2 regions of the Stenotrophomonas sp. STEN013 genome follow, and region 2 is predicted to be linked to the other one. Evidence: predicted binding sites of a transcription regulator. Region 2 holds the regulator's gene; the other holds the start of a gene.

Region 1 (15,238 bases), on a different contig from region 2:
GACCCGGGCGCCCTGCTGGAGCAGCTGACGCACCTGGGGGTCGGCCATGAACACGGCTTCAGCCGCATTCTGGCGCTCACCGCGCTGACGGTCAGCGCGTTCGTGCAACGTCTCGGCCTGAACGTTGCCGGTTTCAATCACGATTTTCGGTGTGGTGCCCAGCGCCTGCGCCAAGGCCTGGGCCAAGGCCGTCAACGCACGCTCGGTCTGCAGGTATTCAAACCCCGGCAGCAGGCCCAACCGCAACACGCCGTGCTGAAAACTCACGAAGGCGCAGTTGGCCGCCAGCTCACGCGACGGCCCCGAAAGACCACTGTCCGCCACCAGGTCCAGCCACTGCTCGGCATTTTCCAGCGCGCGCACAGGGACATCCGGGCCACGCTCAACGGCATCAGCGACCGGCGGCACCACAGCGGGCGCGGCTACCGGCGCCTGGCCTACCGGTTCGGGTTCGGCCTGCGCCATCTCCATGGCCATGGCTTCATCACGCGCACGGGCATCGGCGGCCTCTATCGCCCAAGGCGGCAGATCGTCGGTGGATACGGGTTTCCCGGCGGATACCTCCGGTGCCGACGGCCGCACGGGGTCAGGCACGGGCGCGGTCGTCGCCATCGCGACAGGGGGCGCCGGTGGGGGTGGCGCAACCGCCGGTGCCGGTTCGACAGGCCTGGCCACCGGCGGCGCTGGCGGCAATACGGGAGGCGCAGTGGCCACGGCCGAGGCTGCCGGTGCTGCCGCGCCCGGAGCCATCGGCATCACGCTCTCGGGAACGGCCGGCACCACGCCGGCCGGACGGAACGCCAGCATCCGCAGCACCGCCATCTCAAAGCCGGCACGCGGACTCGGCGCCAGATGCAGGTCGCGACGGCCACTCAGTGCCATCTGGTACCAGAGCTGCACCACTTCCGGGCGCAGCCGCTGTGCGAAGGCGCCCGAATCGATCCCTTCACCAGGCACCACGGTCCCGGGCACTAGCTGCTGCACCTGGATGCGGTGCAGCCCCTCGGCCAGCGCATCGAGCACGCCGTTCCAGTCCGGCGAGAACTCTGCCAGCGTGGCCACCACCTGCAACAGGCGCGCACCATCTCCTGCGGCCAGCGCATCGAGCATGGCCGCCACCTGGGTGCGATCGACTGTGCCGAGCATGGCGCGCACCACGTCATCGCGCAGCGCGCCACCGGCATAGGCGATGGCCTGGTCCAGCAGCGACAGCCCGTCACGCAGCGAGCCATCGGCGGCGTGGGCCAGCTGCACAAGGGCGCTGTCGTCGAATTCGATGCCCTCGGCGGTCATGATCCGCATCATCTGCCCGCGGATCTGCTCCTGGTCCAAGCGCTTGAGGTTGAACTGCAGGCAGCGGCTGAGCACGGTCACCGGCAGCTTCTGCGGATCGGTGGTGGCCAGCAGGAATTTCACATGCTCTGGCGGCTCCTCCAGCGTCTTGAGCAGCGCGTTGAATGCCGCCTTGGACAGCATGTGCACTTCGTCGATCAGGTAGACCTTGTACTTGCCGCGCGAGGGCATGTACTGCGCGTTCTCGATCACTTCGCGTACGTCATCCACGCCGGTGTTGGACGCGGCGTCGATCTCCAGCAGGTCGATGTAGCGGCCCGAATCGATGTCCAGGCAGGCCGGGCACTGGCCGCACGGATCGGCGCTGGTGCCCTGCTCGCAGTTCAGCGACTTGGCGAAGATGCGGGCGATCGTGGTCTTGCCGACACCGCGGGTGCCGGTGAACAGGAAGGCGTGGTGGACGCGACCACTGTCCAGCGCATTGCTGAGCGCGCGGACCACGTGTTCCTGGCCCACCAGCTCGGCAAAACGCTTCGGACGCCACTTGCGGGCAAGGACGAGATAGGACATCAGGCAACCGTCTTCATCTGAGGCCCCATTGTGCCATGCCGGGCCCCGCCGGCCGTATCCGGCGCCTGTCCCGGGCCAGTGCGCGCATGGCTCAGGTTCGCGTGCGCGCGGCCGCTACCTCCGGAGTAACCCCCGGACAGCGACCCACGAGGGAATTCCTGCTGGCCGGCCCCCGATTCCACAAGGGAGAGGCCCGATGCGGATACGCAAGACAGGATTGACATCGATTGTGGCGCGCACCGCGCTGGTACTGGGCCTGGTGGCTGCCACCTGCTTCGCCGGGGCGGCTTGGCTGATCCAGCAGAAAGCGGCCGCCGTTCAGGAAGCCAGCGCACTCAATGAACTGGAGCAGCTGGCCCGCGCGGAGGCCGCCAAGGTGCGGGGCTCGGTCAACGAGCCGCTGTCGCGGGTGCGCGGGTTGGCCGACGCCACATTGGCGCTCATGGACCGCGGCAACGGCTCGCGCGCCGAAGTTTCCGCCCTGGTGCGCCGCTATGCCGACACCGACCCTGCTGTGCTGGGCTACTGGCTGGAATTCGAACCCGATGGCTTCGATGGCGCCGATGCCCGCTTCGCACGCAGCTGGCCGGACGGCGAACCGACGGACGACACGCTGAAGACGTTCGTCGCCGGTCTCTCCGAAGATCAGCGCATCAGCACCGATTCGGGGCGGCTGTCGCTGTACTGGACACGCGAGCCCTCCGGGCAGACCTCCCTGCAGGACGCGGTCGGGCCGGAAAACGACCTCAAGGTCGATGGCCCGGACGCGGAAAAGTACTACGTGGCCGTGCGCGAACGCGGCGACGAGCTGATGTTCGAACCCTACGCCGATGAGGTCTCCGGCCAGCAGGTGCTGATGACCAGCCTGATGGTGCCGATCAAGGTCGACGGCCAGTTCCGCGGCGTGGCCGGCGCGGATATCGCGCTGTCCACCATCCAGGCCGAATTGGCCAAGATCCGCCCCTACCAGCGCGGCGTGGTACGCCTGCTCTCGCCCACCGGGCGGGTGCTGGCTGCGCCGGAGCAGCAGAATCTGGGCAAGCCGTTCGCCGCGGATATGGCGCCGCTGCTGGCGCAGCTGGCCAAGGGCCAGATCGTCCGCCAGCGCACCTTCGACCCGACCGTGGGCGGTGAGGTGCTGCGCATCTATGTCCCCGTCACCGCCGGCCGTTCGCCCGATGCCTTCGCACTGATGGTGTCCGCACCGGTCGACGCGGTCATGGCCGGCGTGGTGGAGATCCGCAACCGGGTGATCCTGGTCGGTGTGGCCAGCGTGCTGCTGCTGGTGGTGGTCGTGGTGGTGTTGCTGCGCACGCTGGTGGGCACGCCGCTGCGCGGCATCGTGCAGGGCGTGGACGCGGTGGCGGCCGGGCAACTGGACTATCCGATCAGCGCCGGGGGTGAGGATGAAGTCGGCCAAGTCTCCCGTGCCCTGCGCAAGATGCAGACCGATCTGAAGGCCCGATTGGACAGCGAACGCGCGATCGCCGCCGAGAACCTGCGCGTGCGCATCGCCTTGGACAATGCCGGCACAGCCATGCTGATCGCCGACGCCCACGGCCAGGTCGCCTACGCCAACCCGGCGATGCAGCGGCTGCTGCAGCAGCATCGCGGTGAACTGGCGCAGCACCTGCCGCACGCGAACCTGGACCATCTCCAAGGCCAGACGCTGGCGCAACTGCAACCGGCAGGCGGCAACGATCCAGCCAAGGTCCAATCCACGCAGCAGAGCGAGCTGCGGTTTGGCACCGCGGTGTTCGCCCAGACCGTGGCTCCGGTGATCTCGGCCGAGGGCCAGCGGCTGGGCGTGGTGGTGGAATGGCGCGACCGCAGCCAGGAAGTGGCGGTGGAAGCGGAAGTGGCCGGCGTCATCGATGCCGCCGCTGCGGGCGACCTGTCGCAGCGGATCGACACTCTCGACAAGAGCGGCTTCTTCCGGCGCCTGGCCGAAGGTGTGAACAGCATGTTCGATACCAACGCCGCGACCATCGGCGATGTGCAGCGCGTGCTCGGCGCCCTGGCGCAGGGCGACCTGACCCAGCGCATCACGGCCGACTACCGTGGCGTGTTCGGGCGGATGCGCGATGACACCAACACCACCGTCGAGCACCTGACCGGCATCCTGCAACGTGTGCATGGCGCGGTCGATGCCATCAGCAGCGCCGCCCGCGACATCAACGCCGGCAACAACGACCTGGCTGCGCGCACTGAACAGCAGGCCGCCAACCTGGAGGAAACCGCCGCCTCGATGGAAGAGCTGACGTCCACGGTGAAAAACAACGCCGGCACCTCGCAGCAGGCCCGCCAGCTGGCAACCGGCGCGGCCGACATCGCCGCACGCGGCGGCACGGTGGTCGCGCAGGTAGTCGAGCAGATGGACGGCATCACCCATGCCTCGCGGCAGATCGAGAGCATCATCGGCGTGATCGACGGCATCGCCTTCCAGACCAATATCCTGGCGCTGAACGCGGCGGTGGAAGCCGCCCGCGCCGGCGAACAGGGGCGCGGTTTTGCGGTGGTCGCCAGCGAAGTGCGCTCGCTGGCGCAGCGCTCGACCGAAGCGGCACGGCAGATCAAGCAATTGATCGGCGATTCGGCGCAGCGGGTGGACCAGGGCGCGGTGCTGGTCAACGACGCCGGCCGTACCATGCAGGAGGTGGTCACCGCGGTGCGCCAGGTCAACGAGCTGATGGCCGAGATCTCGGCCGCCTCGCAGGAACAGAGCGCCGGCATCGAGCAGGTCAACCAGACCATCATCCACATGGACAATGCCACCCAGCAGAACGCGGCGATGGTGGAGGAAGCCACCGCCGCGGCCCATGCCCTGCAGGAGCAGGCCGACGAGCTGGCACAGATGGTGGCCGTGTTCCGTCTACAGTGAGCCCCGGCATATGGCCCCGGTGCAGATTCGACTTGTGGCCGCCGCCGCGACCCTATAGAATTTGCGCCCCTGCAGCGCCTTTACGGTTGCGGCAGGTCCGGAGAGGTGTCCGAGTGGTTGAAGGAGCACGCCTGGAAAGTGTGTAAGCGTCTAAACCGCGCTTCGGGGGTTCGAATCCCCCTCTCTCCGCCAGTTTTGAAGAAAAAGGCCGCCCACCGGGCGGCCTTTTTCATATCCCTCTCCCAGTTGAGCCGCAGCGGCTTGATAGCTGTATCAGCTCAAGAGCACCGACAATCAGCAGCGCAGCGCCCATGCGCCCGGCATGGATCTGCTGGCCCAGCAAAACGATGCCGACCGCAAATGCACCGACCGCACCGATGCCGGTCCAGATCGTGCAAGCGGTACCCAGCCCGGCACATGGCCAAGGCCAGCCACCAGCAGCAGCTGGCGATCCTGCCGACCAGGGTGACAGTGCCGGGAACCCGCCGGGTGAATCCCTGCAACTGCCTCATCGTCAGCGCCCACACACTCTCCAGCCAAGCTGGCAATCAGCACATAGATCCAAGCGATCCGACCTGCGGGAAGGGGCCTGGCCGTTCGGGGGAGATTCCGAAGTTGGGAACAGGTCGTCTTCCCTGCGTGCGGCGTTCCAGCCAATCACGGGGCTGCCGCAGCAGCCCGCCTTGTGCGGGTTGCAGACGATTCAATGCATCTGCGGCTGGCTGTTGTGTCCCCGCATACGTTACAATCGCCGCGCGCTGCAGGGTTCGTGATCCGCAGCGCCCCTTCTGGAATACCCGCCGGCTGATATCCATCGCCCCGTTTTCCAGAAAGAGCTCAGGCCGCCGCAAGGCGGCCAACGTCTCTATGGTGGCCCCGTCGGCCCCTCGCGACGCTAGGTCGAAAATCCCGCCAGGGCCGGAAGGCAGCAACGGTATCGATCGACGCGGGCGCCGAGGTCAGCCGGCGGGGCCACCGCCTTTTTGGGCCACGTCGCCGCGTGGCCTGTTCAGACCGGCGCAGCAGTGGCGGCGGTCGGCCCAGCCAGGACCACACATTCGCCCGGCATCGCCACGCGATGTCCGCGTGCGCGCAGCGCATCGCCATCGGCCGCACTGGCGTAGTGGTAGAGGATCATCCGCGCCTGCGTCGCCGCGTCGTATTCGCGTTCGAGATCATCCACCCCGGTATGCGAGGGATTGCCATGCAGGCCGCAATCATGGGCGATCAGCTCGCCGTCGGCAGCATAGCGCAGCAGCATCTCCGGAATCGGACGGGTATCCCCGCTCCACACCAGCGCCCCTTTCAGGCGCAGACCGTAGGCGGTTTCCGGCCAGTGATGGCGCACGGGGAACACCTCCAGCCGCACGCCGTCATGCCAGAACGCCTCACCGACGGCGATCAGCTGGAAGGCATCCCAGAAATTGGCACCGCCCTCGGCCAGCACATTCGGATAGTCGCCGATGCGCCTGTGCAGCAGTGGCAGCACCGTGGCCGGCACATACACGCGCACCGTGCCGCGCCGGCGCGGATTGAAATACGCATCGACGAACAAGCGCTCGAAGCCGGCCACGTGATCCAGGTGCACATGGGTGACAAACAGCGCATCGGGCATCGCCGCGTAGTGCGCGCGATAGGCCGTGAGCCCCTCACCGCCACAGTCGATGGTCAACCACGGCTTGCCGTCGCGCTCGATCACCGCCATCGGCGAACCCAGATCGACCGCCGAGGCGTTGCCGACGCCCAGAAAACGTAATGCCCAGCTCATTTCAGACGCCCCGGTTCCAGGCCAGATCATAGGCACGGCGCAGCCGCGCGAAGTCATGCGCCACCTCCTCGCAACTGCGCTCACCGCGCAGTTTGAGCAGGGAGCGCAGCAGACGCTTGAGGTTGCGCTCGCGCCAGCGGGTGGCGGGAATACGCAGCACGCCACGATCGAAGTCGATCAACCAGCCGTGCCCGTTGGCATCGAACAGGATGTTGTGGGCGTTCAGATCGGCGTGATCCAGACCGGCGCGGTGGAAGCGGGCGATCAGCCGGCCGGTTTCCTCCCATGGCGCGCCACGCCCGGTCACCAGCGCACGATCGGCCAGCGAACGCACACCCTCCAGCCGTTCCATCAGGATCGCCGCGCGGTAGCCCAGCCCGTCGCGCATATAGAACGCGGCCAGCGGCCGCGGCACCGGAAGCTTGTGCGCGATCAGCTCACGCATCAGCCGGAACTCGGCGAAGCTGCGGGTGCGATGTGCGCCCTGCCACAGATACAGATCGCGGCTGAACTTGGCCGCGACACCGCCACGCAGGTAGCCGCGCAGCACGCAGTGCCCGAACGGCGCGTCGACAAACCACGCACCTCCGCGCCCCCCCTCGCCGACCGGCCGGGCCTTCTCGCCCCAGTGCGCAGGCGAAAACAGAGCAGGCTCGGCTTGCCGCAGGCGTTCGCGGTCGAACAGAATGGCGCCATAACCGCGACCATCGCGGCAGGGCGTCAGCGCTTCAGTGGCGTCGAATGCGACCATTCTTTGCGAGTCTAACAACACCATGCCTGCATCGTCCCCCTCATTGTGCCTCTTGCGCCTTTCGGCATTGGGAGATGTGACCCATGTAGTCCCCTTGGTGCGCACGCTGCAACAGGCACGACCGGGCACGACGCTGCACTGGGTGATCGACAAGGCAGGCCACAAATTGCTCGAAGGCCTGCCTGGCGTGACCTTCCATGTCTACGACAAGAAGACCGGCGTGGCCGGAATGCGCGCACTGCGCGAGCAGTTGCCTGCGGCGCGATTCGATGCGCTGCTGCAGATGCAGGTCGCCTTCCGCGCCAACCTGCTCTCGGCCTTCATCCCGGCCCGGCGCCGCATCGGCTATGACAGGTCGCGCTCGAAGGATCTGCACGGCCTTTTCATCAATGAACGTATTGCCGACCGTCCCGGCATCCATGTACTGGATGCGATCGGCAGCTTCTGCGAACCGCTGGGATTGAAGCAGACCGAGGTCAGCTGGGACCTGGCCACGCCACCAGAAGCTTCTGAGTGGGCGCACGCGCAGTGGGACGAGGATGGTCGTCCGGTGCTGATGATCTCGCCCTGCTCCAGCCACCAGCGCCGCAACTGGTATGCCGAGCGCTACGCGGCGCTGGCCGATCACGCCGCAACGCAGGGTTGGCGCGTGGTGTTGTGCGGCGGTCGCAGCGAACTGGAGCGCAGCACCAGCGATGCCATCCTTGCCGCGATGAAGCACCCGGCACTGGATCTGGTCGGCAAGGACACGCTCAAGCAGCTGCCGGCGCTGCTGGCCCGCGCCCATCTGCTGGTCACGCCGGACTCGGGCCCGATGCACATCGCCAACGCCGTGGGCACCAAGGTGCTGGGCCTGCATGCGGCCAGCAACCCGGCGCGCAGCGGTCCGTATTCGGATAGGCGCTATTGCGTGGACCGTTATGACGACGCCGCCCGCCGCTACCTGCACAAGCCGGCCAGCGCGCTGAAATGGGGTACCAAGATCGAGTTCGACGAGGTGATGTCGCTGATCAGCGTGGACGACGCCATTGCCGCCTTCGAGCGCTACCGCAGCGACCATCCACAGTGAACCGGCCGCGATGATGCCAAAGGCCGCCTCGATGGGCGGCCTTTGGCCTCCGGCAACCGCGCCTCTCAGCTGGCGCGGTAGTCCTGGTAGGACTTCTCTTCCACGTAACTGGAACCCAGCGCCAGGTTAATCGCCTTCTTGATCCGCGCGCGTTCGTCGTTCTGGAAATAGACGCTGCGCGCCAGCTGCACAAAGCCGTCATCGAACAGCTGCGCCTTTTCCTTCAGGCGGATGTCATCTTCGATATCCCACAGCCGCTCGTTGACCGCCTTCAGGTCCGCACGCAGGGCGGCGATGTCCTGGGCCGCGGCCGGGTGCGCCCTCCAGGTGGCGTCCAGCGCCGCCAGCTCCTTGCGCACATTGGCCAGCTTGGCCGCATCGCTCATCCGTTCGGACTTGATCTGCAGGATCGAGATCTTGTCCAGCAGCTCGCCGAAGGACACCGGCACCAGGATTTCAGACATGAAAGTCACCATTTGGATCAGGCGCACAGTGTAGCGGGCCAGACGCGCCATGGCCGGGCAACGCTGAGTAAGGTCCCCGACGCGACCGCGACCGGTGTCGGGTTCTTGCGAGAGCGGACACCGCGCCCTGATCCGCGCCCAAGAAAAAAGCCACCCGCAGGTGGCTTTTTCCGGTATCTGGCGGAGAGGGGGGGATTCGAACCCCCGAGGCGCTATAAACGCCTGCCTGATTTCGAGTCAGGTACATTCAACCGCTCTGCCACCTCTCCAGATGGTCCCCGGCGAACCGGGCTGCGAATGATAAGGGGCATTGGCATTGCCGACAAGCGGTTTTTCACAATTGACGCGCCATCGCTTGCCCGGAGCGGGCGTTGCGGCAACCGGCAGGCCATATTGCGACGCTTGCTGTACTCCTCCATGAACGCGATGATGCGTTGCCCTTCCTGACGCAATACAGCCCACGCCGGCACTCATGATCGAATTCGGACACCTCAGCCATGTCGGCCTGCGCCGCCAGCTCAATGAAGACACCTACTACGGTGACAGCGAGCTCGGCCTGTGGCTGGTGGCTGATGGCATGGGCGGACACGCCTGTGGCGAAGTGGCCAGCGCCCTGGCGCGGGAAACCATCGTCCGCGAGATCCGCAAGGGGATCCCGCTGGTCCAGGCGATCCGTATCGCCGATGAGGAGATCATCCGCACCTCGCGACGGCGCAATGACAGCCTGCCGATGGGCACCACCGTGGTGGCCGCACAGATCCTGGGGCACCAGTTCGAAGTGGCCTGGATCGGCGACAGCCGCGCCTACCTGTGGCGGGACGGCAAACTGAGCCAACTGAGCCAGGACCACAGCTACGTGCAGGAGCTGGTCGCAAAAGGCTCACTGACCGCCGAACAGGCCCGCGCCCACCCGCACCGCAACGTGGTCACCCAGGCATTGGGAGTCACCGACCCGGCGCACCTGAACGTGGCCACGATGACCGGGGAATTGCGCCCGGGCATGCAGCTGCTGCTGTGCAGCGACGGGCTGAGCGAGGAAGTGGACGATGCCAGCATCGCCAGCATGCTGGCCCATGCCGATTGCAGTGCGCAGGAATGCGTGGACACCCTGGTCGGCGCGGCACTGGATGGCGGCGGCTCGGACAACGTGACCGTCATCCTCGTCCGCTGCCACTAGCCCCCTTCGATTGCCTCAGGCGGTTTCCGGCGCCACCGGCGCACGCTCACCATCCCACCAGGCGTGACCGGCCTTCTTGCGCAGCCGCGCCAGCCGGGCTTCGTGCGCCTCCAGCTCGGAACTGGTCGCCAGCACCCGCGGGCGCGGCAGCAAGACCGCAGGGTCAAATGCCTGTACCGCGCCGACAGCGCCACTGCGCTCGGCCTCTGGCTGACCGAAGCCGATCTCCTCCTGGCCCGAGGTCAGGGCGATATACACATCGGCCAGAATCTGCGCATCGAGCAGTGCGCCGTGCAGCTGGCGATGCGAGTTGTCCACGCCCAGCCGCCGGCACAGCGCGTCCAGCGAGTTGCGCTGGCCAGGGTAGCGCTCGCGCGCCATCAGCAGGGTATCGGTGACGGTGACCCGCTCGGCCAGCCGGGTTTTTCCGGCCAGCGCCAGCTCGTTCTCCAGGAAGCCCATGTCGAACGAGGCGTTGTGGATGATCAGTTCGGCGCCATCGACATAGGCCAGGAACTCGTCGACTACTTCTTCAAAGCGCGGCTTGTCGGCGAGGAACTCCAGGGTCAGCCCGGTGACTTCCTGCGCCCCACTCTCGAACTCGCAATCGGGCTTGAGGTAACGATGGAAATTGTTGCCGCTGGGGCGGCGTTCAAGCAGCTCCACGCAGCCGATCTCGACCACGCGGTTGCCTTTCTTCCAGTCCAGGCCGGTGGTTTCGGTATCAAGGATGATCTGGCGCACGGCCTACCTCAGTTGCTTGCGGCGCTGGCGCGCACGCGGATGGCTTCATCGCGGGCCAGCTGGTCCACGCGTTCGTTGTCCGGGTCGCCCGAATGGCCCTTGACCCAGCGCCAGTCGATCCGATGCCGCTGGGTGGCCGCGTGCAGACGCTCCCACAGATCGCGGTTCTTGACCGGATCGCCACCGGCGGTTTTCCAGTTGCGTCGCACCCAGCCGCCCATCCATTCGGTGATGCCCTGGCGCACGTACTGCGAATCGGTATGCAGCACGATCTCACACGGCTCGGTGAGGGTCTCCAGGCCCGAGATGGCGGCCATCAACTCCATGCGATTGTTGGTGGTGTGACCTTCCCCGCCGGTGACCTCGCGCTCATGTCCCTTGTAGCGCAGCAGGGCGGCCCAGCCGCCCGGCCCGGGATTACCGAGGCACGCGCCGTCGGTGTGTATTTCAATGGATTTCATGTAGTTCCGTAAAAAGTCAGGTCGCCAGCGGCCGGCGCCAATCGGCCGTCCTGAGCTGGCCAATAGCGGTCAACGTGGTGGTGCGTTTTTCCCCGCTCAATACACAGATCGCGCGCAGTGCCGCCAACGAAGTACCTGCGCCTGCACCGGAGGAATCCAGCAAAGGCCCCAGATGGCGCAGCGAGGTGCAGCGCAGGCCCTGGCGTTGGATCAGCATCCGGCAATGCCCCGCCGAGGGTGGCCGTGCGCCCTGCCATTGCCAGTGCGTGCGGTAGGGACTGCAGCGGTTGAGCAGTGTCATCCACAGCCGCCCCCCGGGCATCAAGATCCGCGCGCACTCGGCCAGCAGATCCGCCGCCTGCTCCGCCGCCACATGCTGCAGCACGATCGCATTGACGGACTCGGCCGGCAGCGGCAGGGGCAGCGAGCAACGCAGATCGCCGTCGTACCCCGGTCCGGTCACATGCGGATGCAGCCGGATGCCCCGACCCTGGGGTGGAGACACGGGCAACCAGCTGGCCGCCGGCCCCATCCACAGCCAAGGCTGCGCCGGTACCGCACGCAACTGTTCAAGCAGGGTCCGATGCTCGAGTTCACGCATCGCAAGCGCGCCAGTTTTCTCAAACCAGGCCGAGACTGCAGCTTGACGGGGGAACGGGGCGGCAGGCATGGTCCAATTCTATGCGACTGACCGCCCTGCCTGCATTTCAGGACAACTACATCTGGGCGCTGCAAACGCCTGACGACCGCACGGTTTTTGTCGATCCGGGCCAAGCCGGCCCCGTATTCGACGCCGCGGACCAAGGCATGCAGCCCGCTGCCGTCCTGCTCACCCACCACCACGACGACCACATCGGCGGCGTCGCGGCGCTGCGCCAGCGCTGGCCCTGGCTGCCGGTGTTCGCCCCAGCCGATGAACGCATCACTTTGGATTGTGAACGGGTGGGTGAAAACGACCGGGTACAATTGCCCGGCTTCGATTTCACCGTGCTGGAAGTTCCCGGCCACACCGGGAGCCATATCGCCTACCTCGGCCACAACCACCTGTTTTGTGGCGACATGCTGTTCAGCCTGGGCTGTGGACGCATGTTCGAAGGTACGCCCGCCCAGATGCTGGCCTCGCTGCAACGCCTGGCCGCGCTGCCCCCGCAGACATGGGTCTGCTGCGGGCACGAGTACACACTGGCCAATGCCGTGTTCGCTCGGCATATCGATCCCACCAACGCGGCATTGCAACGCCGCCAACAGGAAGCTCAGGACATGCGCAGCCGCTCACGCCCCTCCGTTCCCGCCTTACTGGCCAGCGAACTGCAGTGCAACCCATTCCTGCGCACCAACGACTCCGCCATTCGCGCCGCCGTCGCCACCCGCCTAGGCCGGGCGCCAGCCGATGAAGTGGAGACCTTTGCCGAATTACGGCGCTGGAAAGACGGTTTCCGCGCATGAAGCGGCACGCTCTGGCGCTCGCGCTCGGGATGTTTCTGGGCGTGGGCGCGGCTGCCGCCAGTACCCCGGCGCTGCCCGTCAGCGCCGGGGTGAGCCAGAACCTCGCGGCACTGGGCGCCTTGCCCATTGACCCGGCCTCGCTGCCGCCGCCGACCAGCCGCAATGGTCGCGAGATTTTTGCCAACTTCCGCGAAGGCCTGGCCGACGCCCAGTGCGATGCCGCCGCGACCAGTCCCCGCTGGCGCAAGCACTTCGCACACGCCCCTTCGCGCCTGGGCAATATCGAAGACGACGCACTGCCGCTGTTCGGTTACGTGGTTGATGAACTGCGTGAGGCCGGCCTGCCGACCGAATATGCGTTGATCCCGTTTGTGGAAAGCGGCTACAGACCCGGCGCGCGCAATGCCGGGGGCCCGGCCGGCCTGTGGCAGTTCATCGCCACCACCGCACGCAACCACCGTGTACCGATGGAAGCCGGCTACGACGGCCGCCTTTCTGCGGTGGATTCCACCCGCGCGGCCGTTCGCTACCTGAAAACGCTGCACGGCATATTCGGCGGCGACTGGCGGCTGGCGGTGATGGCCTACAACGCCGGCGAGTACCGCATCCTGCAATCGCTACGGCGGGCCGGCATGAACGCCCAGAACGCGCGTCCTGCAGAGTTGCCCGGGCTCTCGCCCATCACCTATTCGTATGTCGAGAAACTGCACGCGCTGGCCTGTGTGCTGGAACAGGCCGAGAAGCAACCGGATCTGATGGCCGCCCTCGACCGTCCAGTACCGATTCTCAAGGGCCATTCGCTGCCAGCCAACACCACGCTGGCCGCCTGGTCGGCGCAGAACGCACTGGATCCGGCCCGAATCGCCCGTCTCAACCCGGCCGTGACCGGTGCACGCCCGGGCGTGCGGGTGCTGGCACCTGCGATGATCGGCCATGCAGAAGGCGCCATGGCGCCGACCGACAGCGTCGCAGTGGCCTCCTCCTCCCCACCACCTCCGGCCACGGCTGTAGGCGCGCGTGTGGCCAGCAGCAGCGCGGCAACCACCACTGGCCGGACCTCACGCCGCCATACCGTGCGCAGCGGCGAATCGGTCTGGTCGATCGCACGTCGCTACGGGGTTACCGTCAAAGCGCTGCTGGCCCGCAACAACCTGGACGCCAAGGCGACGCTCAAACCGGGCATGGTGCTCAACTTCGAAGAGGCGCGCTGAGGCCGCAACTCCCCTGCCCACCCGGCACTGCAGGACAGACAAATGAAAAAGCCCGGCGAAAGCCGGGCTTTTTACTTGACCCCAGACCTAGAGCTGGGATTCCTGCACCTGCACCTTGAAGCGCTTGCGCATGCCATCCACATAGGCCTTCGCCGCCGCAGCGCCATCGATCTGGCTGAGCTGCTGCTTCAACATGGACTGCTGCTGCTCACTCACTTCAGCGATATCGCCAGGCGTCACCTTGGTCACCGCGAACACCGCATAGCGACCATCGCCCATGTCGACTTTGCCATAGCTCGGCTTGTCGGCACTCGGCGGTGCTGCGGCGAATACGGCTCGATTGGCCTCAACGGTAGGCATCGGCGCGGTACGCGGCAGACCCGGCATCGGCAACAGCTGCAGTTTGTCGGATTCGGCCAGCAGCTGCAGGGTTTGTCCGCTGCCCAGCTTGGCCAGCAGTGCATCAGCGGCCTTGCTCGATGCTTCTTCCGTACGGTGTGCGCGAATGGCCGCAATCACCTGCTCACGTGCCTGCGCAAGCGGGATCGGCTGCTCCGGCGTGTGCTCGGTGACACGCAGCATCACGTTGTGGTTTGGCGCGATCTCGATCGGGTCACTGACCGTACCGTCTTCCACCCGCGCGTCGGAGAACGCTGCACGCAGCACTGCCGGATTGGCAGCGACGCCGCTGGCGGTGGTACGCGTGAACGGTCCCAGCACCTGCACCGGCACGCCCACTTCCTTGGCTGCCGGCTCCAGCGCGGTCGGGTTCTTGTAGACCAGATCCACCAGTCGGCCGCTCAGCTCGCTGAACGCCTTTTCGTTGTCGGCCTGCAACTGTTCGGCAGCCAGCTGGTCACGGACTTCCTCGAACGGACGCCCCTCACCACCCTTGATCTCGCGCAGCTTCAGCACGTGATAACCGAAGTCGGTCTTGACCGGCCCGGTGATCTCGCCAACCTTCATCGCATACAACGCGTCTTCGAACGGCTTGACCATCACGTCACGCTCGACCCAACCCAGATCACCGCCCTCGTTCTTCGAACCCGGGTCATCGGAGTTGGCTTTTGCCAATGCTTCAAAATCAGCGCCCTGCTTGGCTTCTTCGGCCAGCTTTGCCGCCTTGGCCTCAGCAGCCTTCTGCGATGCCGCATCGGAACCGGCGCTGATCAGGATGTGCGAGGCCAGACGCTGTTCCGGCGCGACGAAACGCGCCTTCTCCTCGTCATAGCGACGACGCAGCGTGGCTTCATCGGCCGGCGTTACCGCCGGCAGCGTCGCTGCATTGAGTTCCACGTACTCGATGGAGACGCTTTCCGGCTGCAGGAAATCCTTGGGATGAGCGTCGTACCACTGCTTGATCTCGTCATCGCTGACGGCTGCGGTGTCGGCTTCCGGCGCCG
Region 2 (15,238 bases):
CGCCGGCCTGGGCCAGCGCGACCGCGCCCTGGCCGCCCAGCTGCAGTGGCTGCGCGCCGCCGGCCAGATCCGCACCTTGCTGGTACTGCCTGCCAATACCAGTTTCCAGGACATGGACGAGGTGGTACGCCGCTTCGGCGCCGCCAATCCGCAGGGGCTGGTGCTGACCAAGCTCGATGAGACCGGCCGGTTCGGTTCGGCGCTGTCGGTGGCGGTGGACCACAACCTGCCGATCACCTGGGTGACCGACGGCCAGGACGTGCCGGAGGACCTGCATCGCGCCTCGGCGGCGAATCTTGTACTTCGCCTTGAAGATTTGCGCCGCGCGGCCGATATGCCCTGCAACCTGGAGTCCAACAATGCCGTCGCGTGAGTACGCCCAACTGACCAACACCTTCCCGCTTTCGGCCACGCGTCGCGAGCCGGCCGGTCCGGTACGCACGATTGCGATCACCGGCGGCAAGGGCGGCGTGGGTAAAACCAACGTCTCGGCCAATATGGCCGTCGCCCTGGCCGGCATGGGCAAACGCACCCTGCTGCTGGACGCCGACCTGGGCCTGGCCAACATCGACGTGATCCTGGGCCTGCAGCCCAAGCACACCCTGGCCGACCTGGTCGCCGGGCGCTGCACGCTGGACGAGGTGATCATCGAAGGCCCCAACGGCGTGCTGGTGGTGCCGGCCGCATCCGGTCGCCGGCACATGGCCGAGCTGCAGCCGGCCGAGCATGTCGGTCTGGTCAACGTGTTCTCCGAGCTTGAGCGCGAGCTGGACGTGATGATCATCGACACGGCTGCCGGCATCACCGACAGCGTGCTGACCTTCTGCCAGGCCGCGCAGGACACGGTGGTGGTGGTCTGCGACGAACCGGCCTCGATCACCGACGCCTATGCGCTGATCAAGGTGCTCTCGCGCGAACGCGGTGTGGACCGCATGCAGGTCGTGGCCAACATGGTGCGCGACCCCAACGAAGGCCGCGTGCTGTACGAGAAGCTGGTGCGCGTGTGCGACAAGTTCCTGGCGGATGTATCGCTGAATTACCTGGGCTGCGTGCCGCAGGACGACTGGCTGCGCCTCTCGGTGCAGCGCCAGCAGCCGGTGGTGAAGGCGTATCCGTCTTCGCCGGCCGCGCTGGCCCTCCAGGAAATCGCGCTGCGAACCTCGCGCTGGGAAGCCCCGACCGAAGCCCGCGGCGGCGTCGAGTTCTTCCTGGAACGCATCATCCAGCGCGGGGTGCCTGCATGAATCCCGCCGCCCAGTACCGTGAAGTGCAACGCGCCAGCAGCAATGACTGCATCGCCCAGCACGCGGACCTGGTACGCCGCATCGCCCATCACATGGCCGCGCGCCTGCCGGCCAGCGTGGAGATCGACGATCTGATCCAGGCCGGGATGATGGGTCTGCTGGAAGCATCGCGCAGCTACGATGCCGACCAAGGAGCATCGTTCGAGACCTATGCCTCGATCCGCATCCGCGGCTCGATGATCGACGAGATCCGGCGCGGCGACTGGGTGCCACGCTCGGTGCACCGGCGTGCCCGTGAAGCGGCCGGCACCATCCGCCGGCTGGAGCAGGCCAGCGGCCGTGCCGCCAGCGCCACCGAGGTGGCCGAGGCCATGGACATCCCGCTGCCCGAGTACATGCGGCTGATCGAAGACGCCTCGCGTGGCCAGGTGCTGAGCCTGGAATCGCGGATCGAGGACCAGGGCGAGCTGGACACGCCGGCCAGCGGCGGCCCGACCCCGCAGCAGATGCTCGAACGCAGCCAGTTCGGCGCCGAACTGGGCAAGGCCATCGCCCAATTGCCCGAGCGCGAACAGCTGGTGCTCTCGCTCTACTACGAGCAGGAATTGAACCTGAAGGAAATCGGCGCGGTACTGGGTGTCAGCGAATCGCGTGTCTGCCAGATCCACGGCCAGGCCACGCTGCGCCTGCGCGGCCGATTGAAGATATTCGAGGCGGCAGACGCCGGTCTCGAGGAACCATGAAGAGGAAAGCCCTTTGAACAAGAACATGCGCATCCTGATCGTCGATGACTTCTCGACCATGCGCCGCATCGTCAAGAACCTGCTCGGCGACCTGGGCTTCACCAATACCGCGGAAGCCGAGGACGGGCATGCGGCGCTGTCACTGCTGCAGAGCCAGCCGTTCGATTTCGTTGTCACCGACTGGAACATGCCGGTGATGACCGGCATCGAGCTGCTCAAGGCGATCCGTGCCGACGCCAGGCTCAAGACCCTGCCGGTGCTGATGGTCACCGCCGAGGCCAAGCGCGAACAGATCATCGAAGCGGCCCAGGCCGGCGTGAACGGCTACATCATCAAGCCGTTCACCGCGCAGACCCTGGAAGAAAAGCTCGGCAAGATCTTCGAGCGTCTGGCGGCGAGCGCCTGATGGCCGGTCACAGCGAAACCCTGGGCGACAAGAGCGCCCTGATCCAGCGCCTGCAGGATGCACTGGCCGCACTGGAGAGCGGTGACGAAGCCGGCTGGCGTCGGGAAATCGACGCGCTGGCCGCGCTGCGCACCCAGCCGATGATGGCCGGCCTGGGCCGGCTGGCCCGCGAACTGGGCCAGGCGCTGGGCGAACTGCCCAGCATTTCCACCGATGCCGGCGAGCTGGACGATGCCTGCGCGCGGCTGGACCACGTGGTCGAGATGACCGAAAAAGCGACCCATCGCACGCTGGACCTGGCCGAGGAATGCCGCACGCTGACCGAACAGCTGCGCGCCGAAGGCCTGAATCCCGGCCAGGACGTGATCCTGGACCGCATCCGCCACAACCTCACCGAGGTGGCACTGACCCAGAGCTACCAGGATCTGACCGGGCAGATCATCCGTCGCGTGGTCGGCATCGTCCGCCGCGTACACGAAGGTTTCGGTGCGCTGGGGCTGCCGCCGCCGGAGGAAGACACGCGCAATGCCGGGCTGGCTGGCCCGGCGGTCAGCGGCCTGGACCGCCACGCCGTCTCCCAGCATGACGCTGACGACCTGCTCTCGGATCTGGGGCTGTAAACACATGAGTGCTTTTGCCGACGACATCGCCGCCGACTTCATCCTTGAAGCGCAGGAAATCCTCGATCGCCTCGGCGAGCAACTGGTGGCGCTGGAACAGGCCCCGCAGGATGCCGACCAGCTCAATGTGGTGTTCCGCGGTTTCCACACGCTCAAGGGCGGCGCCGGCTTCCTGTCGATCACGCCGATGGTCGAGCTGTGCCATGCGGCAGAAGAAACCCTGGGCATGGCCCGGTCCGGCAAGGCCCAATTGCTGGCCCATCATTTCGATGCCGCCCAGCAATCGCTGGACTGGCTGCAGTCGATGCTCGATGCGGTCTCCGCCGGCACCGACCCGGCCCACGCCCCGGCCAGCCTGATCGCCCAGTTCGACATCGGCGCGGCGCCCGTCGCTGCGCCGGTGAAGACCGCGCCGGCCGCCGCCGACAGCGACCTGATCAGCGAGGACGAGTTCGAAGCGCTGCTGGACGCCCTGCACGGCCCCACCGCGCCCGGCGCGGCCCCCGCAGCCAAAGCGGGCGATGACCTGATCAGCGAAGATGAGTTTGAAGCGTTGCTCGACCAGCTGCATGGAGGCGCCGCCCCGGGCGCGCAACCTGCTGCCGCTGCGCCGCCAGCGCCCGCCGCAACGGCAACGCCTCCTGCCCCGGCCTCCCGGCCGGCACCGCCGCCCAAAGCCACAGGCAAGGCGACCGAAGCCGAGCAGACGGTACGCGTGGACACCAAGCGGCTGGATGCCATCGTCAACCTGATCGGTGAGCTGGTACTGGCCCGCAACCGTCTCAAGACCCTGCGTACGCGATTGAAGGACGAAGAACTGGATCGGGCCGTGTCCACCCTGGATATCGCCACCGCGCGCCTGCAATCGGCAGTCATGCGCACGCGCATGCAGCCGGTCGGCAAGGTGTTCTCGCGCTTCCCCAAGGTCGCCCGTGACGTGGCCCGCTCGTTGAACAAGGAAGTGGACCTGGAGCTGATCGGCGCCGACACCGAGCTGGACCGCAATCTGGTCGAAGCCTTGGCCGATCCGCTGGTGCACCTGGTGCGCAACGCCATCGACCACGGCGTGGAAGCGCCCGACTTGCGTGAAGCGCAGGGCAAACCGCGCGTGGGCCAGGTCCGCCTGACCGCGCAGCAGGAAGGCGACTACGTCTCCATCGAGATCCAGGATGACGGGGCCGGCATCGATCCCGAGCGCCTGCGCGCCAAGGCCCGCGAGAAGGGCCTGATCGATCCGGAAGCCGCCGCCCGCCTGAGCAGCGAGGAATGCCTGCACCTGGTGTTCCTGCCCGGCTTTTCGACCAAACAGCAGGTCACCGATATCTCCGGCCGCGGCGTGGGCATGGACGTGGTGCAGTCGCGCATCCGCGAACTCAGCGGCCAGATCCAGATCCAGTCCGAACTCGGTCGCGGCAGCCGCTTCCTGATCCGTGTGCCGTTGACCCTGGCAATCCTGCCGACGCTGCTGGTGCAGGCCGGGCAGGATGTCTACGCGCTGCCGCTGGCGCGCGTGATGGAAGTGCTGCACGCCCCGGCCACCGCGCTGGGCTGGTTCGACGGCCGCGCGGTACTGGACCGCAAGTCGCACACGCTAGCGCTGGTGGACCTGCGCCGCTGGCTGGACGTGACCCCGGCGGCCTCGCAGCTGCTGACCATTGTCGTGCTGCAGGTCGGCGAAGCGCGCTTCGGCCTGGTGGTGGATCAGGTGCGTGGCCGCGAAGAAGTGGTGATCAAACCCCTGCCCAAGGCGCTGCGCGGTCTGCCGGGCTACGCCGGCGCGACCCTGATCGGTGATGGCCGCATGGCGCTGATCCTCGACGTCGATGGCCTGCGCAACCCGCAGGACTGACGCTTCCCGTTCAAGTAGCCCCACTCAAGGCCGATATCTTTCAAATGGACAGACTCAGCATCATCGGACTTTTTCTCGCGCTGGCCTCGCTGGTCGGCGGCAGCATCCTGAAAGGTGCCGGGCTGTCGTCGCTGTGGTCGCCGGCGGCGTTTGTGATCGTCATCGTCGGCACGGCGGCGGCGATCCTGCTGCACACCTCGCCGGCCGTCTTCAAGCACGCCTTCAAGATCGTGCGCTGGGTGGTGCGGCCACCGGAAAGTGACCGTCAGGCATTGATCCAGCAGATCGTGGACTGGAGCAACATCGCCCGCCGCCAGGGTCTGCTCGGGCTGGAACCCCAGGTGGAGCTGCAGGACGACCCGTTCGTACGCAAAGGCCTGCAACTGGTGGTCGATGGCGTGGAGCCGGAAACCATCCGCCACATCATGGAGATCGAACTGGGCAGCCAGGAACACCGTGACCTGGCCGCGACCAAGGTGTTCGAGGGCATGGGCATCTACGCCCCGACCCTGGGCATCATCGGCGCGGTGCTGGGCCTGATCGCGGTCATGAAGAACCTGGCCGATCCGAGCAAGCTTGGTCACGGCATCGCCGCGGCGTTCACCGCCACCATCTACGGCATCGCCTCGGCCAACCTGCTGTTCCTGCCCGTGGCCGCCAAGCTCAAGGGCGTGATCGCCCACAACAGCCGCGAGCACGAGATGATCATCGAAGGGCTGATCGCCATTGCCCAGGGCGAGAACCCGCGCAATATCGAAACCAGCCTGGCCGGCTTCGTGAACTGAGCCATGGCCCGTCGCAAACCACACGAAGAACACGGCAACCACGAGGCATGGGCGATCCCGTATGCCGACCTGATGACGCTGCTGCTCGCCTTTTTCGTGGTGATGTATGCCATTTCCTCGGTCAACGAGGGCAAATACCGGGTGATGGCCGATGCGTTGACCACCGCCTTCGGCGGCGCGCCGCGTACCGTCAGCCAGGTGCAGGTGGGCAACCAGCAGCTGCAGGGGGGCGGTTTTGACAGCCCCTCGGTGATCCGCGCCCCAAGCATGACCGGCGGCGCGATGAATGACCCTACCCGCTTGCCGGCGATGGCCTCGCAGATGCGCATGCCCGTATCGATGCGCGACCACGCGCAGCTGCAACGGGCCGAGCGCCAGCTCAACCAGATCGCCGACCAGCTCAGCGAAGCCCTGGCTCCGCTGGTCAAACAAGGTGTGATCACCGTGCGCCGCACCGAGCTGTGGATCGAGGTCGAGATCAACAGCGACATCCTGTTCGGCACCGGCTCGGCGGCACTGGACCGCGACGCCCGGCAAACCCTGGCCAAACTGGCCGAAGTGCTGCAGGCCGCGCCCAATGGCGTGCGCGTGGAGGGCCATACCGACAACCTGCCGATCGCCACCGCGCAGTTCCCGTCCAACTGGGAACTGTCGGCCGCGCGCGCGGCCAGCGTGGTGCACCTGTTCGCCGACCATGGGGTGCAGCCGGACCGGCTGGCGATGGTGGGCTACGGCGAATTCCGCCCGCGCGACAGCAACACGCTGGCCGAAGGCCGCAACCGCAACCGCCGGGTGATGGTGATCATCCTGGCCGATTCCGCCGCCAGCGTGGACGCGCTGTCCGACGGCATCACCACCGCGGCTGCCGACGCCCCTGCGCCGGCCAGCGCCGGCGACGGCGCCCCCCCGCCAGCCCGGGCCGCCAGCCCGGTCCTGACGGATGCTATTGAAGGAGTGCATTGATGCGTATCTGGGCCGTTGCCAACCAGAAAGGTGGCGTTGGAAAAACCACAACCACGCTGGCGCTGGGCCGCGGCCTGGCCGCGCTGGGCCACAAGGTCCTGCTGATCGACCTGGATCCGCACTCCTCGCTGACCCGCGCGTTCGGCGTCCCGCTCGAACCGGCACCGACCGGCGTGCTGGAGCTGTTCGCCACGCCGCCGGCCGACATCGGCACGCTCAGCCATGCCAGCCGCATTCCCGGCCTGGATTACCTGTGCGCCCAGGCGGCTCTGGCCACGCTGGAGCGCCGCAGCGCCAACCAGCCCGGGCTGGGGCTCGCCCTGCAACAGGCGTTCACCCGCCATGGCGGGCAGCACGACTACATCCTGCTGGACTGCGCGCCCACGCTGGGCCTGCTGATGATCAACGCGCTGGCCGCCGCCGATCGTCTGATCATTCCCACCCAGGCCGAGCCGCTGGCGCTGCACGGGCTCGACGGCATGGTCCGCACGGGCGAGATGGTCGAGCGCTCGCGCCAGCGTCCGCTGCCGATCTCGATCCTGCCGACCTTGTTCGACCGCCGCACCCGCACCGGCAACGAAACCCTCAAGCAGATGCAGGACCGGCACGGCGCGCGTGTCTGGGACGAGGCGATCCCGGTAGACACCAGCATCTCCAACCCGAACGCGCTGACGGTACCGGCGATCGGCGACGCCTATCCCGGTCGTGCGCTGCTGGCCTACCGGCGGGCGCTGGAATGGCTGCGCGGCGCCGATGCCAGCCAGCTGGAGCAGGCGGCATGAGCAACACCGACGTGCTGGATGACTACCTGGGCGAACTGCTGCAAACCGTAGTACCGGCCGCGCCTGCGGCAGCGGTCGAGGCCATCGCCATGGCGCTGCCGGCTGTACCCGAGCCCGAACCGGAACCCGAACCGCTGTCTGAACCACTGCCAGAACCCGCAGCGGCAGGGCCGACAACGGTGTCCGAATCCGAGCCGGCTCCCATCGTCGATGCGGCGCCGGTCGCCGTCGCGGCAGCCGTCGCCGCTCCGGCGCCTGCGACAGCCCCCCCGCCGCGCATGGCGGCGGCGATGCCGCCCGCCCCGGCGACTGGCAATGCCTGGGCCACCTTGCAGGCGCAGGCCCGCGAGGCCTACCAGCCACGCCAGCGCCGAGCCAGCGAGCGCACCTCGCGCTGGCTGCGGTTGCGCTGCGGCGGCCAGACCTATGCGCTGGAACTGCTCAAGGTCCAGGAAGTGGTCCTGCCGGTGCCGCTGCTCGGTCTGCGCGGCACCGCGCCCTCGATGCTGGGCATCATGAACCTGCGCGGCCAGGTGGTTCCGGTGATTGATCTGGGCCTGCACCTGGGCTTTGCACCGATCATCGAGGACAGCCAGACCCGCATCGTGGTGCTGGAAGAGAACGGCGACACCCTGGGACTGCGTGTGTCGGCGGTGGAGGACGTGGCCAACCTGACCGACTCCCAGATCGAGCCACCCGATACCGCGCGCATCTGCCAGATTTCCAACGCGCTGTTCCGTGGCGTGGCCCGCCTTGGCCGGCAACCGATGATCCTGCTGGATGCCGCGCAGCTGCTGCACTGACCCCGGCGCCGCTGCCCTGCCGGCCATCCGGCGCGGCGACAGCGCTAAAGATGCGCCAGAAGCGGCCGCTAATTGCCCTAGTAACGTTCGTCCGGAGCAATGATGAGCACAGTGGCACTGGCGCAGGATCTCGGCATCGAGACCAGCAGCGATTTGAAACAACAGCTTGCCCCCTATCTGGAACAGACCGGCGAGCTGCGCGTGGATGCCAGCCAGGTCGGCCGCATCCACACCGCCGCCGTGCAGGTGCTGTGCGCCTTTGTGATCGCCCGCCGCCAGGCAGGCCATAGCACCGTCTTCGACAACGGCACCAACACCTTCCTCGACGCCGCGCGACTGCTCGGCGTCCTCCAGACCTTCGGGCTGGAAGCAACCTCTGATCAACTGAAATCTGTGGAGAACGCCGCATGAGCGCACGTATCTTGGTGGTGGACGATTCGGCGTCGATGCGCCAGATGGTCTCTTTCGCCCTTACTTCGGCCGGCTATTCCGTCGAGGAGGCCGAAGACGGCGCCGTGGCCCTGGGCCGCGCCAAAGGCCAGCGCTTCAACGCGGTGGTGACCGACGTGAACATGCCCAACATGGACGGCATCTCGCTGATCCGCGAGTTGCGCCAGCTGGCCGACTACAAGTTCACCCCGATGCTGATGCTTACCACCGAATCGGCGGCCGACAAGAAGTCCGAAGGCAAGGCCGCCGGTGCCACCGGCTGGCTGGTGAAGCCGTTCAACCCCGAACAGCTCGTCGCCACCGTCCAGAAAGTCCTGGGCTGATCGCCCTCCCCGCCCCCACCACGGAACCCGCTGATGAGCATGGACCTGCAACGTTTCCACGCCACTTTCTTCGAAGAAAGCCGCGAAGGACTGGACGCAATGGAAGCTGGCCTGCTGGCGCTGGAAGGCGGGCAACTGGATCCGGAGATCATCAACTCGGTGTTCCGCGCCGCCCACTCGATCAAAGGGGGCGCCGGGACGTTCGGCTTCGACGCCATGGCCAATCTGACCCATGTGCTGGAAACGCTGCTGGACGAGCTGCGTGCCGGCAAGCGGGCACTGGAACCGGCCGCCATCGATGCGATGTTGACCTCGGTGGATGTGCTGCGCGCGCTGCTGCGGGAAGTGGAGCATGGCCAGCCGGCCGATCCGCAGGCCGTGCAGGCCGTGACCGCCCGTCTGCAGGCCGTGCTTTCCGGCCAGGCCGCCCCGGTGGCCGCCGCCAAAACCGAAGACGAAACCCCGGACGGCTGGCAGATCGGCTTCACCCCGGCGCCGTCACTGTTCATGAGCGGCAACGACCCGCTGCGCATCATCCGCGAACTGGAGACCCTGGGCTCGTTGCAGGTGGCCGCGCGCGTGGAGCGCCTGCCCGGCTTCAACCAGCTCGATCCGCTGGAAGCCTACCTGGCCTGGGATCTGGGCCTGATCGGCAAGGTGCCACGCAGCAAGATCGAAGACACCTTCGCCTGGGTGGTGGACGACTGCGAGCTGGATATCCGTCCGTCCGCACCGCCGAGTCTGGCGATGCCGGCTATCGAGAACGGCGCCGTCGCCGAACCGGCGCGCTCACCGGCCGCCGCTGCCACCCCCAGCGGCAACAGCCACGAAGCCGAAAGCTCGATCCGTGTCAGCGTGGACAAGGTCGATGCGCTGATCAACCTGGTCGGCGAGCTGGTCATCACCCAGGCCATGCTCAAGCAGGTGTCCGGCGGCCTGGATCCGGTCCACGCCGAACAGCTGTTCGCCGGGCTGGACCTGCTCGAACGCAACACCCGCGACCTGCAGGAAGCCGTCATCAGCGTGCGTATGCTGCCGGTGGACGCCGTGTTCCGCCGCTTCCCGCGGCTGGTCCGTGACCTGTCCTCGCGACTGGGCAAGCAGGTCCGCCTGCGCACGATCGGCGAAGGCACCGAACTGGACAAGGGACTGATCGAGAAGATCGCCGATCCACTGGTCCATCTGGTGCGCAACTCGATCGACCATGGCCTGGAAATGCCCGACGTACGTCGCGCCGCCGGCAAGGACGAGACCGGCACGATCACCCTGGCGGCCTCGCATCAGGGCGGCCATATCGTGATCGAAGTCAGCGACGACGGCCGCGGCCTGAACCGCGCCAAGATTCTGGAAAAAGCCTACGAGCGCGGCCTCAACGTGCCCGACAACCCGACCGATTCGCAGGTCTGGGATCTGATCTTCCAGCCCGGCTTCTCCACCGCCGATGCGGTGACCGAGCTATCCGGACGCGGCGTGGGCATGGACGTGGTCCGCCGCAATATCCAGGCGCTGGGCGGCGAAGTGCAGCTGGAAAGCAATACCGGCGCCGGCACCCGTGTGCTGATCCGGCTGCCGCTGACCCTGGCCATCCTCGACGGCATGACCGTGTCGGTAGCCGGTGAAACCCTGATCCTGCCGCTGGCCTACGTGCTCGAAGCGCTGCAGCCCCAGGCCGATGACATCCGCACCATGGCCGGCGAAGGCCGTGTGCTGCGCGTGCGGGGCGAGTACCTGCCGATCCTGTCGCTGAGTGAGCACTATGGCTACAGCGGCCGGACCAATGCCGATCCGCTGGTGGTCGTGGTCGAGGGCGATGGCCAGAAGATCGCACTGGAAGTGGATGAACTGGTCGGCCAGCAACAGGTGGTGGTCAAGAACATCGAGAACAACTATCGCCGCATCGCCGGCGTCTCCGGCGCCACCATCCTCGGCGATGGACGCGTGGCGTTGATTGTCGATATCGGCGGACTGGTCCGCTCGCTGCGCATGCAGCAAGCCGCCTGAGCCACGGCTGATCATCCCCGTTCCATCCGCAGCGCCATGATCTTCCGGTCATGGCGCTTCTTCTTGTGCATTTTCCCTGCCGTGGATCCGCATGAAACGTATCGCCCTGCCCTGCCTGCTGTTGTGCGTGACCCTGCCCGCCGCGGCCCAGACCCAGACATGGCCCCCCCGGCTGAAAACCGCCAGCGGCGACGAGCTGACGCTGACCGGCAACGTCGCCTACGACGCCGCCGATTTCTCGGGAAGCGGACATGCCGGTGCCGTGCTGCATGACGAAACCGGTTGGCGCCGAAAGGAGTTCGGCATCGGCTACAAGCGCGCCGGCCGCTATGACGTCACTGTCGGCTACGACTTCCAGTCAAAGACCTGGCTGGATGTGGCGCTGCGCCTGGAGACCAAGGCACTGTTCGGTCGGGACCTGGGCAAACTGCGTCTGGGCCAGAGCAAGATGGCAGTGGGATTCGAGGGGGCGACCGCATCACGTGCCGGCAGCTACATCGAAGCCTCGCTGCCGACCCAGGCGTTCTATGAAAGCCGCCGCACCGGTGTGGACTGGGCATACGAGCAGCCTCTGTACATCCTCAACGCCGGGTACTACTTCGGCTCCGATCTGCAGGGCAACAACCGGGGCGACACCGCTGCGGCGCGGTTGGCATGGACACCCTGGAAGGCATCGGGAAACGTTCTCCACCTGGGCGTGTCCGCCTCGAAGGAATCCCCGGAAGGCGAAGTCGACGGACGCGACCAGTACCGCGCACCCACCGCCCGTTGGCGGGCGCGTGCCGGTTCAGCGCTGACCACCGACCGGCTGGTCGACTCGGGCACCCTGCGGGACATCCAGCAATTGCAGCGTCGGGGGATTGAAGCGCTGTGGATCAACGGGCCGTGGTCGCTGCAGGGCGAATACCAGCAACAGACGGCCCGGCGCGGCAGCGGCCTTCCGGACTACCGCGGGTATGGCAGCTATGCCAGCGCCAGCTGGCTGGTGACCGGCGAATCCCGTCCGTACTCCGCCGGCAATGTCGGCAACCCCAAACCGGGCCATCGCCATGGCGCAGTCGAACTGCTGCTGCGCCGCGATCACCTTGATCTGGACGACGCCGGCATCGCCGGCGGTCGCGCCAGAAGCTGGACGCTGGGTGCCAACTGGTACCTGGGGCCGAACCTGAAGTTCCAGGGCAACTACGTCCGTGCCGACGCCCGGCGGGCTGGGTCCCACGTCGACCCGCATCTGCTGAGCCTGCGCGCACAGCTGCATTTCTGACCACCGCAAAAACCCTGACCGCCGCGCCACCGCGCGGTCCTGGGCGGCAGACGGCGCCTTCGCAACGCCCTTTCGCGGCCGCACTTCAGGAAATTCCGCGCGCGCCGCTACCCGTATCAGCCCGGCTGCCACCGGGCAAAGAACGCGCTTTCGAACACCTTTTCTCTCCCCCGTTGTGCCCGATCTGGCGCTTCTGGCGGGCATGCCCTACCTGTAGTCGATTCGGAGAGTCTGTAATGGAGTTCTTTCGCAACCTCACGATCGCACGGAAACTTGCGATCGCATTCACGCTGACAACACTGACCACCATTGTGCTGGGCGGTTTTGCCCTGTTGCGACTGGATGCCGCCAACAACCAGCTGCAAGCCGTCAGCAACCGCGACATGCCGTCGGTGCAATACATCGGCGAAATCCGCTCCCAGCTGGGCGAGTACCGCACCTTCGAGATCGCCCAGCTCACCCGTCTGAACGAGCCCGAGGCGGTCGCCGACTACGACCGCCGCATGGCCGAGATCGAAGATGCTGTCGCCAAACTCAAGACCCGCTATGAAGCGCTCCACAGCGACAGCCAGGAAAAAGCCCTGTACGCCAAGGTCGCTTCCGCGCTGGAAGACTATTTCGCCGCGCACCGCCTGATCGAACAGGCCCTGGCCAGCGGTGATCCGGTCAGCGCGCAGGCGGTCTCCGACGAGCAGTCCCGCCCCAAACGCCGGGTGCTGTTCGATGCCTTGAAGGCCTTGAACGAGTACAGCGTCGCCACCCTCGACAGCCAGATCGCCAACGCCAACCGCAGCCACAGCCGTAGCAGCATGGCCATCGTGCTGTCGATCATTGCACTGGCACTGTTGTCAGCCGGATTGGGCATGCTGATTGTGCGTGCCATCGTACGGCCCCTGGGTGATGCCGTCCGCGTCGCCAACGATGTGGCCGCCGGCAAACTCGAAGGAAGCATCGACAGTTCGCGGCAGGACGAAGTGGGCAAGCTGCTCAGCGCGATGCAGCGCATGCAGGCCCAGCTGCGGGCGGTGATCGATGCACAGGTTGAAATGTCACGCCAGCACGATGGCGGCAGCATCAGCTACCGCATCGACGCCGATGCCTTCCCCGGCGACTACAGGGTGATGGTGGCCGAGACCAACAATCTGGTCACCAACCATATCAACGTGAAAATGCAGGCCATCGGGATCGTCCAGCGCTATGCCATCGGCGACCTGACGCCGGATATGCCGGTGTTGCCGGGCGAGAAGCGTGTCATCACCGACACCATGGCGACGATCAAGCAGAACCTGGCCGCCATCAACAGCGAGATCAAGCGCCTGGCCTCGGCCGCAGCCGTCGGCGACTTCAAACAGCGCGGCGATCTGGACGCCTACCAGCACGATTTCCGTGACATGGTGGCCGGCCTGAACAGCCTGATGGAAACCACCGATGACAACCTGCTGGAAGTCTCCCGACTGCTGCAGGCCATCGCAAGTGGCGACCTGAGCGCGCGGATGCACGGCCAATTCCATGGCGTGTTCGCCACCATGCGCGACGACGCCAATGCCACTGTCTCGCAGTTGACCGGCATTGTCGGCCGCATCCAGCACGCGGCATCGAGCATCAACCAGGCCGCCGGCGAGATCGCCACCGGCAACCAGGATCTGTCGCAGCGGACCGAGCAACAGGCCGCCAACCTGGAGGAAACCGCCGCCTCGATGGAGGAGCTGACCTCCACCGTGCGCCAGAACGCCGAATCGGCCCGCCAGGCCAACCAGCTGGCCATCGGCGCGCACACCGTCGCCTCACAGGGCGGTGAAGTGGTCGGCCAGGTGGTGGCCACGATGGATGCCATCGAGGGTTCATCGAAGAAGATCGCCGACATCATCTCGGTGATCGATGGCATCGCCTTCCAGACCAACATCCTGGCGCTCAACGCGGCGGTGGAAGCGGCGCGCGCCGGCGAACAGGGCCGTGGTTTCGCCGTGGTCGCCAGTGAAGTGCGTACCCTGGCCCAGCGCTCGGCCGCGGCTGCCAAGGAGATCAAGGAGCTGATCGATGCATCTGTGCAGAATGTCACCGGCGGCAGCAAGCTGGTCCGCCAGGCCGGCTCCACCATGGGCGAGATCGTCTCTTCGGTGCAGCGCGTGACCGACATCATGGCCGAGATTTCCGCCGCCTCGCAGGAGCAAAGCGCAGGCATCGAGCAGGTCAACCAGACGGTGATGCAGATGGACGAAACCACCCAGCAGAACGCCGCGCTGGTGGAGGAAGCCACCGCCGCCGCGCGCGCGATGGAAGAACAGGCCCGGTTGCTGGCCGCTGCTGTGGCGGTATTCCGTTTGGATGCCACCGCTGCCCCCGCGGCGATGGCACACGTGCACCGTGCCCCGGCGATTCCCGCACTGAAACCGGCACGGCAGCCGCGCGCGATGACCGCCAATACACGTCCACTCCCGCTTCCCTCCAGCAACGAGGACAGCTGGCAGGAGTTCTGAAACCCGCCGCAGCCATGTTCGTCGCGCTTGCAGCCCTCGCCCCTTCGGGCGGGGGCTTTTTACTTCACAAACAGGCCCCTCATGTCGCCGCGCATTCACGCAAGTGATTATTTTGCATAGACATTTCAGACCATCCAAAAGCGTCTTTTACTCAAGCGACACCGTCCCAAGCCGCTATCAGTCCAGGCAACGACGAAGCCGCCTCCCCAGCAGCCTCGGCCCCCTCCCCTGTTCCGATACGAGCACCTGATTCCCATGAAGTGGTTCCTTGACCTTCCCATTGCCCGAAAGCTGGCAGTGGCATTCACCGTAACGACGCTGATGACCATCGCCTTGGGCGTGTTGTCTTTGATGCGCCTGTCCGCACTGAACACGCAGCTGGAGGCGATCCGCGACAACTGGATGCCGGCGGTGGAACATCTGGGCGAAATGCGCGCCTCGCTGGGCGAGTTCCGCACCTTCGAGCTGGCCCGCATCGCCCGCAGGAACGATCCGCAGGAGGCCGACCGTTTCATCGCGCAACTGGCC

Evidence for each region. The regulator FliA, encoded in region 2, starts transcription of late flagellar genes. The targets are predictions, from matches to a motif close to TAAAGTTTNNCNNNCNNNGGCCGATAA.
Region 1: ACVOMH_RS04915 (methyl-accepting chemotaxis protein) is a predicted target of FliA. The motif match lies at 1,955-1,981, and genes of this name have one in related genera.

Annotation. Positions count from the first base shown of each region.
Region 1 is NZ_JBRREO010000002.1:147,543-162,780, reverse strand. Features, by position in the region: gene dnaX (DNA polymerase III subunit gamma/tau) at 1-1,863, opposite strand, end outside; gene ACVOMH_RS04915 (methyl-accepting chemotaxis protein) at 2,081-4,744, shown strand; tRNA gene ACVOMH_RS04910 (tRNA-Ser) at 4,844-4,936, shown strand; gene ACVOMH_RS04905 (hypothetical protein) at 4,974-5,123, opposite strand; RNA gene ffs (signal recognition particle sRNA small type) at 5,621-5,717, shown strand; gene ACVOMH_RS04895 (MBL fold metallo-hydrolase) at 5,754-6,512, opposite strand; gene ACVOMH_RS04890 (3-deoxy-D-manno-octulosonic acid kinase) at 6,514-7,263, opposite strand; gene ACVOMH_RS04885 (glycosyltransferase family 9 protein) at 7,286-8,332, shown strand; gene ACVOMH_RS04880 (DUF6165 family protein) at 8,398-8,796, opposite strand; tRNA gene ACVOMH_RS04875 (tRNA-Ser) at 8,975-9,065, opposite strand; gene ACVOMH_RS04870 (PP2C family protein-serine/threonine phosphatase) at 9,269-9,973, shown strand; gene dnaQ (DNA polymerase III subunit epsilon) at 9,989-10,717, opposite strand; gene rnhA (ribonuclease HI) at 10,726-11,178, opposite strand; gene ACVOMH_RS04855 (class I SAM-dependent methyltransferase) at 11,195-11,779, opposite strand; gene gloB (hydroxyacylglutathione hydrolase) at 11,860-12,624, shown strand; gene ACVOMH_RS04845 (lytic transglycosylase domain-containing protein) at 12,621-13,835, shown strand; gene ACVOMH_RS04840 (peptidyl-prolyl cis-trans isomerase) at 13,923-15,238, opposite strand, start outside.
Region 2 is NZ_JBRREO010000003.1:51,662-66,899, reverse strand. Features, by position in the region: gene flhF (flagellar biosynthesis GTPase FlhF) at 1-373, shown strand, start outside; gene ACVOMH_RS08130 (MinD/ParA family ATP-binding protein) at 360-1,244, shown strand; gene ACVOMH_RS08125 (RNA polymerase sigma factor FliA) at 1,241-1,987, shown strand; gene cheY (chemotaxis response regulator CheY) at 2,001-2,393, shown strand; gene ACVOMH_RS08115 (protein phosphatase CheZ) at 2,393-3,013, shown strand; gene ACVOMH_RS08110 (chemotaxis protein CheA) at 3,018-4,862, shown strand; gene ACVOMH_RS08105 (flagellar motor protein) at 4,907-5,647, shown strand; gene motD (flagellar motor protein MotD) at 5,651-6,610, shown strand; gene ACVOMH_RS08095 (ParA family protein) at 6,610-7,392, shown strand; partial or broken gene ACVOMH_RS08090 (chemotaxis protein CheW) at 7,392-8,195, shown strand; gene ACVOMH_RS08085 (STAS domain-containing protein) at 8,298-8,606, shown strand; gene ACVOMH_RS08080 (response regulator) at 8,603-8,968, shown strand; gene ACVOMH_RS08075 (chemotaxis protein CheA) at 9,002-10,969, shown strand; gene ACVOMH_RS08070 (OprO/OprP family phosphate-selective porin) at 11,061-12,233, shown strand; gene ACVOMH_RS08065 (methyl-accepting chemotaxis protein) at 12,470-14,710, shown strand; gene ACVOMH_RS08060 (methyl-accepting chemotaxis protein) at 14,966-15,238, shown strand, end outside.